3 regions of the Sorangium sp. So ce385 genome follow, and region 2 is predicted to be linked to each of the others. Evidence: riboswitches for the same ligand, from Rfam matches in the RefSeq annotation. Region 2 holds a riboswitch; each other region holds the start of a gene.

Region 1 (3,267 bases), 4.5 Mb from region 2:
GAGCGCCTCCGCCGCGTCGACGAGCGCGAACGCCGCGTCGACGACCGGCCGCGCCACGTTCTCGCCGAAGAAGACGACGCGCGGCTTGAGCGGCCCGTCGCAGCGCAGGCAGGGGGGCGTCTGGAAGCCGGCCACGTGCTCGGCGGGCAGGTCGGCGTCGCCGTCGGGGGCGACGTCGGCCGCGAGCCGCAGCCAGCCGGGGTTCCGCGCGAGGAGCCGCTCCTGGAGGGCGGCGCGCGGCTCCATCGCGCCGCACTCGAGGCACGCGACCTCGGCGAGCGTCCCGTGCAGCTCGATGACGCGGCGGCTGCCGGCGGCCTGGTGGAGGCCGTCGACGTTCTGCGTGATGAGGCCCTCGAGCAGCCCATCCTGCTCGAGCCGCGCGAGGGCGCGGTGCGCCGGGTTGGGCTCGGCCCGCGAGAACCGCTCCCACCCGATCACGGCGCGCGCCCAGTACCGCTGCCGGATCTCGGCCGAGCGCGAGAACTCCCGCCCCTGGATCGGGTTGCGCGCCCGGCGCCGCGTCTCGGGGCCGCGGTAGTCCGGGATGCCGGACTCGGTGCTGCACCCCGCCCCGGTCAGCGCCACGAAGCGCTTGCCGCGCAGGAGCGCGATGAGGTCGTCGACCGGATCCGCGAGGAGCGCATGGCTGAGCGGCATGGGCCCCCGTTTGTGACCCGCCGCCGGAGGCGCCGCCAGCCGCCCGCGCCGGCGTGACGCGCAGCACAGGCGACTGCGCCTCTCCGAACCCGCTCCTCGGGCCGCACACCGCGCCTGCCCGGGATGCGCCGCGACGCGCGCGACATCGTGTCGCAGAGCCCTGGCGGCCAGCGGCGCTAGCCTGTCTTGCCATGATCGATCGAGCGCACTGCAAATCGGCGAATGAGCCGGCCCGTTCGGCGCGCGGGGCACGCGAGGCGAGCTCGACATCGCGTCTCCGGCTCCTGCGGAGCTCGCGCTGGCGCCGCGCGGCGGCGCTGGCCGCCGTCATCGCGGGCGTCGCGCTCAGCGGCAGGGCCGAGCCGGCGACGCCCGGCGAGGCCGCGACCGAGCTCGTCGACGCGGCCCCCGCGCCCGGCGAAAAGGCGCTCGCGGCGCGTCTGCTCGCGCCTTGTTGCTGGAATCAGACGCTCGATGTGCACGAATCCCCGGTGGCGAGCGATCTTCGTCGCGAGATCCGCGCGCGTCTCCACCGGGGCGAGGCCGCCGACGCCATCGAGCAGGACCTCGTCGCGCGTTATGGCGACCGCCTCCGCGCGGCGCCTTCGTCCGGCGTCCTCGGCAAGGTCGCGCTGGCATTGATGCTGGGCATCGCGGTGACGTTTCTCGGGGTCTTCGCCCTGCTGCGCTCGTGGAGGCGCGGCGCCGCGCAGCCAGCCCCGCCGAGCGGCGCCGTCGCGGCGGCCGATCGCGATGAATATGACGAGCGCCTCGACGACGAGCTCCGGGCGCGCGACGCGTGAGCACACCTTCGCTGAGAGCCCGTCGTCGCTCGCCTCGCCCGGCCCCGACCACAATATCTCGCTTGACCTGCGCATCGCACCGCAATATGTAGTGCCACGTGTTGGTGCCCTTGGCTTCGGCCCGGGGCTCAAAAGGGAACCCGGTGTGAATCCGGGGCTGCCCCGCAGCGGTAAGCGAGAACGATCTCCACGACGAGCACTGGCCTCCTGGCTGGGAAGCGGTGGACCGTAGGAAGCCGGCGAGAGCCGGAGCGCTCGCGAGCCCGAAGACCTGCCAACATCCTGCGTCGGGGAGACATCCCGCGCCGGTTTGACCTGGAAGCCTCGAGGGAGGCGGGGAGGTCCGAGCTGGCGCCGACTCTCGCGCTCGTTTCGGTTCCGACCCCCTCCCGCGTTGTCTTCCTTTCGCCCGCGGGGGCGAGCGGTCGGTCCGAGGGCTCTCCAGGAGGGCCCGGCGCATCCGTGCGCATCGGCTGGCTTCTTCGCTCTCGCGATCTCGACGCGAGCGGTCCGGGACCGCTCCGAACGAAGCTCGACGAGGAGGATTGCCATGCTGAGCGACACGGTGACGACGGGCGACGGCGCGGCGCCGTTGCGGGCGCGGAGCGCGAGGGGCGGAGGCGCGGAGGAGACGCTCCCGCACACGACGATGCGGGTGACGAAGCGCGACGGGTCGAGCGAGCCCGTCGACGTCAACAAGATCGTCCGGGCCGTGAGCCGCTGCTGCGCGGCGCTGCCCGACGTGGACGCGCTCCGCGTCGCGACAAAGACCATCAGCGGCCTCTACGACGGCGCCACGACGCGGGAGCTCGACAAGCTCTCCATCCAGACGGCGGCGTCGCTCATCGCGGAGGAGCCCCAGTACGCGAAGCTCGCGGCGCGCCTGCTCGCCACCTATATCGACAAGGAGGTCCGCAACCAGGAGATCCACGCCTTCTCGCAGTCCGTGGCCGTCGGGCGGCGGCTCGGCCTCATCAACGAGCGGCTCCACGGGTTCGTGGCGCAGAACGCCCGCAAGCTGAACGACGCGATCGAGCCGGGGCGCGATCACGAGCTCGAATATTTCGGGCTGCGGACCCTCTATGATCGCTACCTCCTCAAGCACCCCGAGGCGCGCGTCGTCATCGAGACGCCGCAGCAGTTCTTCCTGCGCATCGCGTGCGCGCTGTCCGAGACGGCGGCGCAGGCCATCGAGCTTCACCGGCTCTTCTCGTCGCTCGACTACCTCCCGAGCTCCCCCACGCTGTTCAACGCGGGGACGAGCCACGAGCAGCTCTCGAGCTGCTTTTTGCTCGACTCGCCCGAGGACCACCTCGAGACCATCTACCAGCGCTACACCGACGTCGCGCTGCTCTCGAAGTTCTCCGGCGGCATCGGGCTGGCGTACCACCGCGTGAGGTCGCGCGGCTCGCTCATCGAGAGCACCAATGGGCACTCGAGCGGCATCGTGCCGTGGCTCAAGACGCTCGACGCGTCGGTCGCGGCCGTGAACCAGGGCGGCAAGCGCAAGGGAGCCTGCTGCGTCTACCTCGAGCCGTGGCACGCCGACGTCGAGGAGTTCCTCGCGCTGCGCGACAACACGGGAGACGAGGCCGCGCGCACACACAACCTGAACCTCGCGAGCTGGGTCCCGGACCTGTTCATGAAGCGGGTCGAGGCGGACGGCGAATGGAGCCTGTTCGACCCCAAGGACGTGCGCGATCTGCCCGATCTCTACGGCGACGAGTTCGAGCGCCGTTATGCCGAGGCGGAGGGGGCGGGCCTCGCCAAGAAGACGATGAAGGCGCGCGAGCTCTACGCGCGG
Region 2 (3,267 bases):
CGGTCGCGGGCCGCGCGCCGATCGCCTTCACCCGGAGCGCCGCGAACGGCGTGAGCGCGCCGAACGCCCTGCGCACCCCGATGCCCGCGGTCAGCGTCCGCGTCGGCGCGAGGGCGACCGCGCTCCCGTTGCCGGCGTTCGCGCGGAAGCGCGCGCGGGTGAACGTCGCGTCCACGTCGGCGAAGAGCCAGCTCCCGAGCCGGTAGCGCGCGCCGATCTCGATCCCGTAGCGCCGCGTCTCCCCCGACGCCTCGGTCTCGCCGGCGTCGCCGCTCCAGACCAGCTCGGAGTCGAGGTCGAGGAGGAACCCGGCCGCGCTCAGCGAGAGCCCGCGCACGGGCGCGACCCTCGCGCCGACCTCGTAGCCCTTCGCCGGGGTGATCAGCGTCGCCGCCCCCTGGCCCAGCACCGCGCCCCGGGCATCGTTCGAGTGGAAGCCGCGCCCGTAGTGGGCGAAGAGATCGAGCCCCCCCACCGGCGAGACGACCGCCGTGAGCTTCGGCAGCAGCTGCATCTGCCCCCGCGCGCCGCTCGATCTGCTCCCCGTCCCCTCGAGGTCCTCGCGCAGGTCGTCCACGTTGACGTCGATCCATTGCCCGCGCACGCCGAGCACGAGGCGGAGCCAGCGCCGGAGCCGGGCGTCCTGCTCGACGTACACGCCGATCTGGCCCTCGTCGACGTGGGTCCGATCCCGCTCCTCGAGCCGCTCGCGCGCCTCGTCGTGGTGGAGCGACTTGTCGATCGCGTCCGCGCGGATCTGCGCGCCGAGCGACGTCGTGAACCTCGCCCCGCGGTGCTCGATCTGCTTGCGGAGCCGGAAGTCGGCGCCCAGCACGGTGCGGTCGTCGTTCTGCTCGATCTGATCGCCGTGGACCGGATCCTCGGCGAAGAACGTGAAGTTCGAGTACAGCGTGAAGCGATAGCGCAGGAGGTACGCCATCGCGCTCAGGTCGGCGTCCCGCCACGCGGTCGACGCGGAGACCGACGCCATGTGCCGCGCGGTCGAGCCGCCCTCGGTCGGATCGACCGCGCCGAAATGATCGACGCACGGCTGCCCGAAGGCGGAGGGCGGCGGGTTCAGGCCGCCCTGCTCCCCCTCGCCGCACACGGCGCGCGCCGGGATCTGGCCGGAGCCGTACCAGGTCGAGCCGTAGGACATCCACGTCGCCTGGACCTTGCCGGTGCTGCCGAGGTCGCGCGTCGCCCTCAGGAACACGTTGAAGCGCTCGAGCCGCTCCGGGCTCTGGAACGGCCCGTCGTTCCGGTAGACCTCCGCCGCGGCCACCGCGCGCCAGTCGTCGCCGAGCTCCGGCGAGGCGATCACGAGGCCGCGCAGGATGCCGTACTGCCCCACGCCGAGCTGCGCGGAGCTCTCGTCGAGCTTCTCGGCGAAGCGGAGGTTGACGGCGCCGGCCGTGCCGAAATCGCCGATGCTCGCGTAGTAGGGCCCCTTGTAACCGTCGAGCCCGATCACGAGCTCCGGGATCATGAAATAGAGGTCGGTGAAGCCGTGCCCGTGGCCGTGGCTGACCAGGTTGACGGGCACCCCGTCGACGAAGAACGCGACGTCCGTCCCGTGGTCGGCGTCGAAGCCCCGCAGGAAGTACTGGTTCGCCTTGCCGCCGCCGGCGTGCTGCACGGCGAAGAGCCCGGGGACCGACTCGAGGAGGTCGCCCGGCCGGAGCCTCGGCCTGAGCTCGAGCTCGCGGTGCCCGACCGAGACGCGCGAGGCCGCCTCGCTGCCCGGCTTCTCCGCGTGCACCGTGACCTCGATGGGCTCTCCCTGGGCCCGCGCTGGCCGCGCGGCGGACAGCACGATCGCCAGCGCGGCGATCCGAGGGAGTCGATGGCGGTGTCCGTGGCCCTTCGTGACGTTCTCGCGCAGCATTCATGTCCTCCTTCGCGCCATCGCGCGGAGCGGCGCCGGGCCGCTCGCATCGAGCTCCGCGAGGAGGAAAAAGGACGCCCACGGCGCGATGCCCTGGACCGACCTCTCGCCCCCGCGGGCGACCGAAAGGCAACGCGGGGGCGGCTCGGGATCCGGGACGTGCGCAGGGCTGCACCGGCTCGGACCTCACCGCCTCCCTCGAGGCTCCCAGGTCGAACCGGCGTCGGATGTGTCCCCGTCGCCGGGCGCGGGCAGGTCTTCGGGCTCGCGAGCGCTCCGGCTGGGCCGGCTTCCTACTGTCCACCGCTTCCCAGCCCTCATCGGGCCAGTGCGTGTCGTGGAGGTCGTTCTCGCTTACCGCTGCGGGGCAGCCCCGGAATTTCACCGGGTTCCCTATTCAGCCTGAGCGAGCGCCCAGGCACCAGCGCGGCGCGCACCCTACGAGGATGCGCCTCCGGCTGTCAATCGCTCCCGCTCACCTCGCCCGCTCCGCGCCGCGTCCGTCGCCACGCGCCCGCATCGCGCGGGCTCCTGCCCGCGCGGCGCCACGTGAACCCGAGCGCTCGCCGAGCGACGTCCGCGCGGGCCGAACGTTCGGGCTCTGGCGAGGATGGGCTCGCTCCTCCGTGGGTCGCGTGCTACACGGCCGCCGCCGTATATGCCGCGTAACGACCTCCGCAACATCGCCATCGTCGCCCACGTCGACCACGGGAAGACGACCCTCGTCGATCACATGCTCCGCCAGTCGGGCGCCTTCCGAGAGAACGAGGTCGTGGCCGAGCGCGTCATGGACTCGAACGACCTCGAGCGGGAGCGCGGCATCACCATCCTCGCGAAGAACACGAGCATCCGGTACCGCGGGGTCAAGATCAACATCGTCGACACGCCCGGCCACTCCGACTTCGGCGGCGAGGTCGAGCGCACCCTGATGATGGCCGACGGGGCGCTGCTCCTCGTCGACGCCGCCGAGGGCCCGCTGCCGCAGACGCGGTTCGTGCTCTCGAAGTGCCTCCAGCGCGGCTTCCCGGTCATCGTGGTCATCAACAAGATCGACCGGAGCGACGCGCGCGCCCACGAGGTGCTCTCCGAGGTGTTCGACCTCTTCTGCGACCTCGAGGCGAGCGACGCGCAGATGGACTTCTCGACGCTCTACGCGATCGCGAAGTTCGGCCAGGCGAAGCGCGAGCTCGAGCACGAGGCCAAGGACCTGGAGCCGCTCTTCGAGACCATCCTCGAGCGCGTGCCCGGCCCCTCCGGCGACCCCGACGGGCCGCTCCAGGTCATCGTCTGCAACACGACCCACGACGACTACGTGGGCCGGCTCGCGGTCGGCCGCGTGGTCCGGGGCACCGCCCGGTCCGGCGCCGACGTCGCGCTCC
Region 3 (3,267 bases), 1.3 Mb from region 2:
TGTCATGCTGGAGGGGGGCCAGACATGACCGCGGTAGGGAAACCGCAGCGGCGCGGAGAACGTCCGCTGCGGTGCTCGAGATAGCCCGCACGCGCTCCGGGCCGGGGGGGGAAACCGCGCCGGTGCGCATGCGGTGATCGGAGTGTGGCACCCGGAAGCAGGTTGTCGATAACAAAGTGCAACCGCTGCACGCGATGAGCGAATTGCTACCGGCACGATGACAGCCAGGTGACAGCGCAGCGCGCACGCCGCCGATTTCCGCGAATGCGCGTCCGAGCCGGGCATACCCGCGCCGGAGCAGCGTCCGGCGGAGTCGCTCGCCGCGCCCTCGAAAAGAGAACACGAGAGCCCGCCGCCCCTTCACGCCAGGCTCAGCGACGAAGCGAGCCAGGCACGGAACACTTGCTCACAAGTAAAGAGCCAGGACGAACAAAGCACACTGCGGCGAGAAAATCACCGGAACGTGCGCCGCACGCGCGGGGCGGCGCACGCTCCGAGCGGGCACCCGGGGGCGAGCGGCGATCCCGGGATGAACAAGTAAAGAGACTTTAACTACAGAAGCACATCGCTTGCAGCTTTTTCGAGGAAGCTTGTCCGCGTGCGTCTCGGTCAATTTCGCGGACGCCGCGTTGCGACCGGAGGGCGCGAGCGCGCGCAGCGCAGCCTGTCGATTCGATTGGGGCGGCGCCACGCGCGGTGGACACCGCGGCAGCGGCGGATCGGCCGCTCGCAATGCCACGAGGCCGGGCGCGGTACAGCACGGCCCCCCGCCGCGCCGGACCTCCGGACGCCGGGCGCTCGGTGGCCCGCGACGCACTGGACCGCCCGCGGCGGTAGCCCGCGCGCGCGGATCGTCACCGAGCTCGGTCCGGCGTGAGACGCGCCAGCGCGCGCCGCCTGACGGCCGCCGCGAACGCGCCGGCGCGCGCCGCCTGACGGCCGCCGCGAACGCGCCAGCGCGCGCCGCCTGACGGCCGCCGCGAACGCGCCCGCGCGCGCCGCCTGACGGCCGCCGCGAACGCGCCGGCGCGCGCCGCGAGACGGCCGCCGCGAACGCGCCGGCGCGCGCCGCGAGACGGCCGCCGCGAACGCGCCAGCGCGCCGCGGGGCAGCCGCCGCAGGACGAGCGCCTGCCCCGCGGCCGCGGCGCGACGTCCTTGACGCCGGGCGCGAAACGGGACTACCGAGCATCCATCTGACAATCCACACCTCGGGTGCCCTCTGGGCATAACAGGGAAGCCGGTGCGAAACCGGCGCGGTACCGCCACCGTGAGTGGGGAGCCGCCTCCGAAGACCACTGGGCCTCTGAAGAGGCCTGGGAAGGTGGACGCGGCGCTGGGAGCCCGAAAGGCCCCCTGAACCCATGAGCCGGGAGACCTACCCGAGCCCCCCACGAGGTGCAGCTTGCGCACGTCTTCGTGGCGTTCGGGTGCGGACTTCACCCGGAGCGCCGAAATCGGTCTTCCCGGCCGCGCTGTATCCATCGCGGCCGTGCTCCTCGCGACGCTGCTCGCGCCCCGGCCCGCGGCCGCGATGCACCTCGCGGAGGGCGTCCTGCCGCTCGGCTGGTGCGCGGTCTGGAACGCGCTCGCCCTGCCCTTCGTCGCCGTCGCCCTCCACCTGCTCCGGCGCCGCACCCGGGACGACGCCTTCTATAAGCCGTTCGTCGGCCTCGTCGCCGCCGCCGTCTTCGCCATCTCGTGCATGCCCGTGCCGGTGCCGACCGCAGGGACCTGCTCCCACCCGTGCGGCACCGGGCTCGCCGCGGTGCTCATCGGCCCCTGGATGACCGTCCTCGTCACCGTGGTGGCGCTCCTCATCCAGGCCCTCTTCCTCGCGCACGGCGGGCTCACCACGCTCGGCGCCGACGTCGCGTCGATGGGCATCGCAGGCGCGTTCACCGGATACCTCGTCTTCCGGCTCGCGCGGCGCTGCGGCGCGAGCCTCTGGGTCGCGGGGTTCCTGGCCGGCGTGACGTCCGACTGGGCCACGTACGCGACCACGGCGCTCGAGCTCGCGCTCGGGCTCGCGGGCGACGGGTCGGTGGCATCCATGTTCACCGGCGTCGCCCTCGCCTTCGTCCCCACCCAGCTGCCGCTCGGCCTCCTCGAGGGCGCCATGACCGCGGGAGCGCTCGTCTTCCTGCGCGCCCGGCGGCCCGACATCCTCGATCGGCTCCAGGTCGTCCCGCTCGCGGCGGGGGCGTCGTGACGCGGGTCGCGCCGCGCGCGCTGCTCGCCGCCGCCGCGCTCTGGCTCGCCGCCTGCGGCAACGCCTCGTGGGACGGGGTCGACGAGGCCGTCGTCCGCCGCGTCGCCGAGGACGCCGGCCGCCACGACACGGGGCCGCTGTTCGCAGGCCTCGAGGGCGACCTCCTGCTCTTCGCGTTCCTCTGGGCAGGGCTCCTCTCCGGCTTCGCCCTGGGCTACTTCTCGCGCGTGCTCTTCGTGGAGCGCGCCGGCCAGCCCGCCGGCAAGCCGGGCGGCGACGGGCTCCGTGCGGATTGACCCCCCCGCGCGGCTCCGCGACGTCGATCCCCGGCTCCGCCTCGGGGCCGCCGTGGCCGCGTGCTGCGTCGCCGCGGGCGCGCGCTCGCCCTGGACGCCGGCCGCGCTGCTCGCCGTCGCGTGCGCGGCCCTCGCCCTCCAGGGCATGACCGCCGGCGCCATCCTCCGCGCCTTCGCGCCCGCCGCGTGGATCGGCGGGCTCGCCGCGGCCCTCGCGCTCGCGCTCACCCCGGGCGAGCCGCTCCTCGCGGGCGCGCCGTTCCCGCTCGACGCGATCGCGCGCGACGGCGCCCGCCGCGCCGCGGCCATCGCCGCGCGCGTCCTCGCGGCCGCCGCGGTGCTCCGGTGGCTCTCGAGCGCCGCCGCGCCGGCCGAGATCGAGGCGGCGCTCGCCGGGCTCGGCGCGCCCGCGGCCCTCGTCGAGCTGCTCGCGCTCGCGCGCCGCTTCGCCGGCGTGCTCCAGCGCGCCGCCGACAGCGCGTGGAGCGCCGCCGCGCTCCGCGGCGGGTTCGCGCGCCCGGTCGCCGCCGCGCGCTCGGCCGGCGCCGTCGCGGGCGTCGTGGCGCTCCGGACCCTGGAGCGCTCCGAGCACGCCGCCGTCGCCATGCAGCTCCGCGGCTACCGGGGGGAGCTCCCCGTCGCCGACCGTCGGCCGAGCGCGCCCGCCGCGAACCTCGCGTTCGCCGCCCTCGCCCTCGCGGCCCTCGGGCTCAGCGTCGCCGCCGGAGCGGCGGGATGAGCGCGATCGCCCTCCGCGCCC

What was found. A riboswitch is a leader RNA that binds a small molecule or an ion and turns the genes downstream of it on or off. The one in region 2 is predicted to bind cobalamin.
Region 1: it holds a riboswitch for cobalamin, as region 2 does, so the genes downstream of both, WME83_RS23330 (ribonucleoside-diphosphate reductase subunit alpha) here and WME83_RS07140 (TonB-dependent receptor) in region 2, are expected to answer to the same signal.
Region 3: it holds a riboswitch for cobalamin, as region 2 does, so the genes downstream of both, WME83_RS02525 (energy-coupling factor ABC transporter permease) here and WME83_RS07140 (TonB-dependent receptor) in region 2, are expected to answer to the same signal.

What each region holds. Positions count from the first base shown of each region.
Region 1 covers NZ_CP150337.1:6,390,919-6,394,185, forward strand. Annotated here, with positions in the region: gene WME83_RS23320 (NAD-dependent protein deacetylase) at 1-660, opposite strand, end outside; gene WME83_RS23325 (cytochrome c-type biogenesis protein) at 852-1,463, shown strand; cobalamin riboswitch at 1,549-1,756, shown strand; gene WME83_RS23330 (ribonucleoside-diphosphate reductase subunit alpha) at 2,014-3,267, shown strand, end outside.
Region 2 covers NZ_CP150337.1:1,940,088-1,943,354, reverse strand. Annotated here, with positions in the region: gene WME83_RS07140 (TonB-dependent receptor) at 1-1,888, opposite strand, end outside; cobalamin riboswitch at 2,122-2,329, opposite strand; gene typA (translational GTPase TypA) at 2,499-3,267, shown strand, end outside.
Region 3 covers NZ_CP150337.1:656,900-660,166, reverse strand. Annotated here, with positions in the region: cobalamin riboswitch at 1,196-1,399, shown strand; gene WME83_RS02525 (energy-coupling factor ABC transporter permease) at 1,534-2,211, shown strand; gene WME83_RS02520 (hypothetical protein) at 2,208-2,507, shown strand; gene WME83_RS02515 (CbiQ family ECF transporter T component) at 2,497-3,246, shown strand; gene WME83_RS02510 (energy-coupling factor ABC transporter ATP-binding protein) at 3,243-3,267, shown strand, end outside.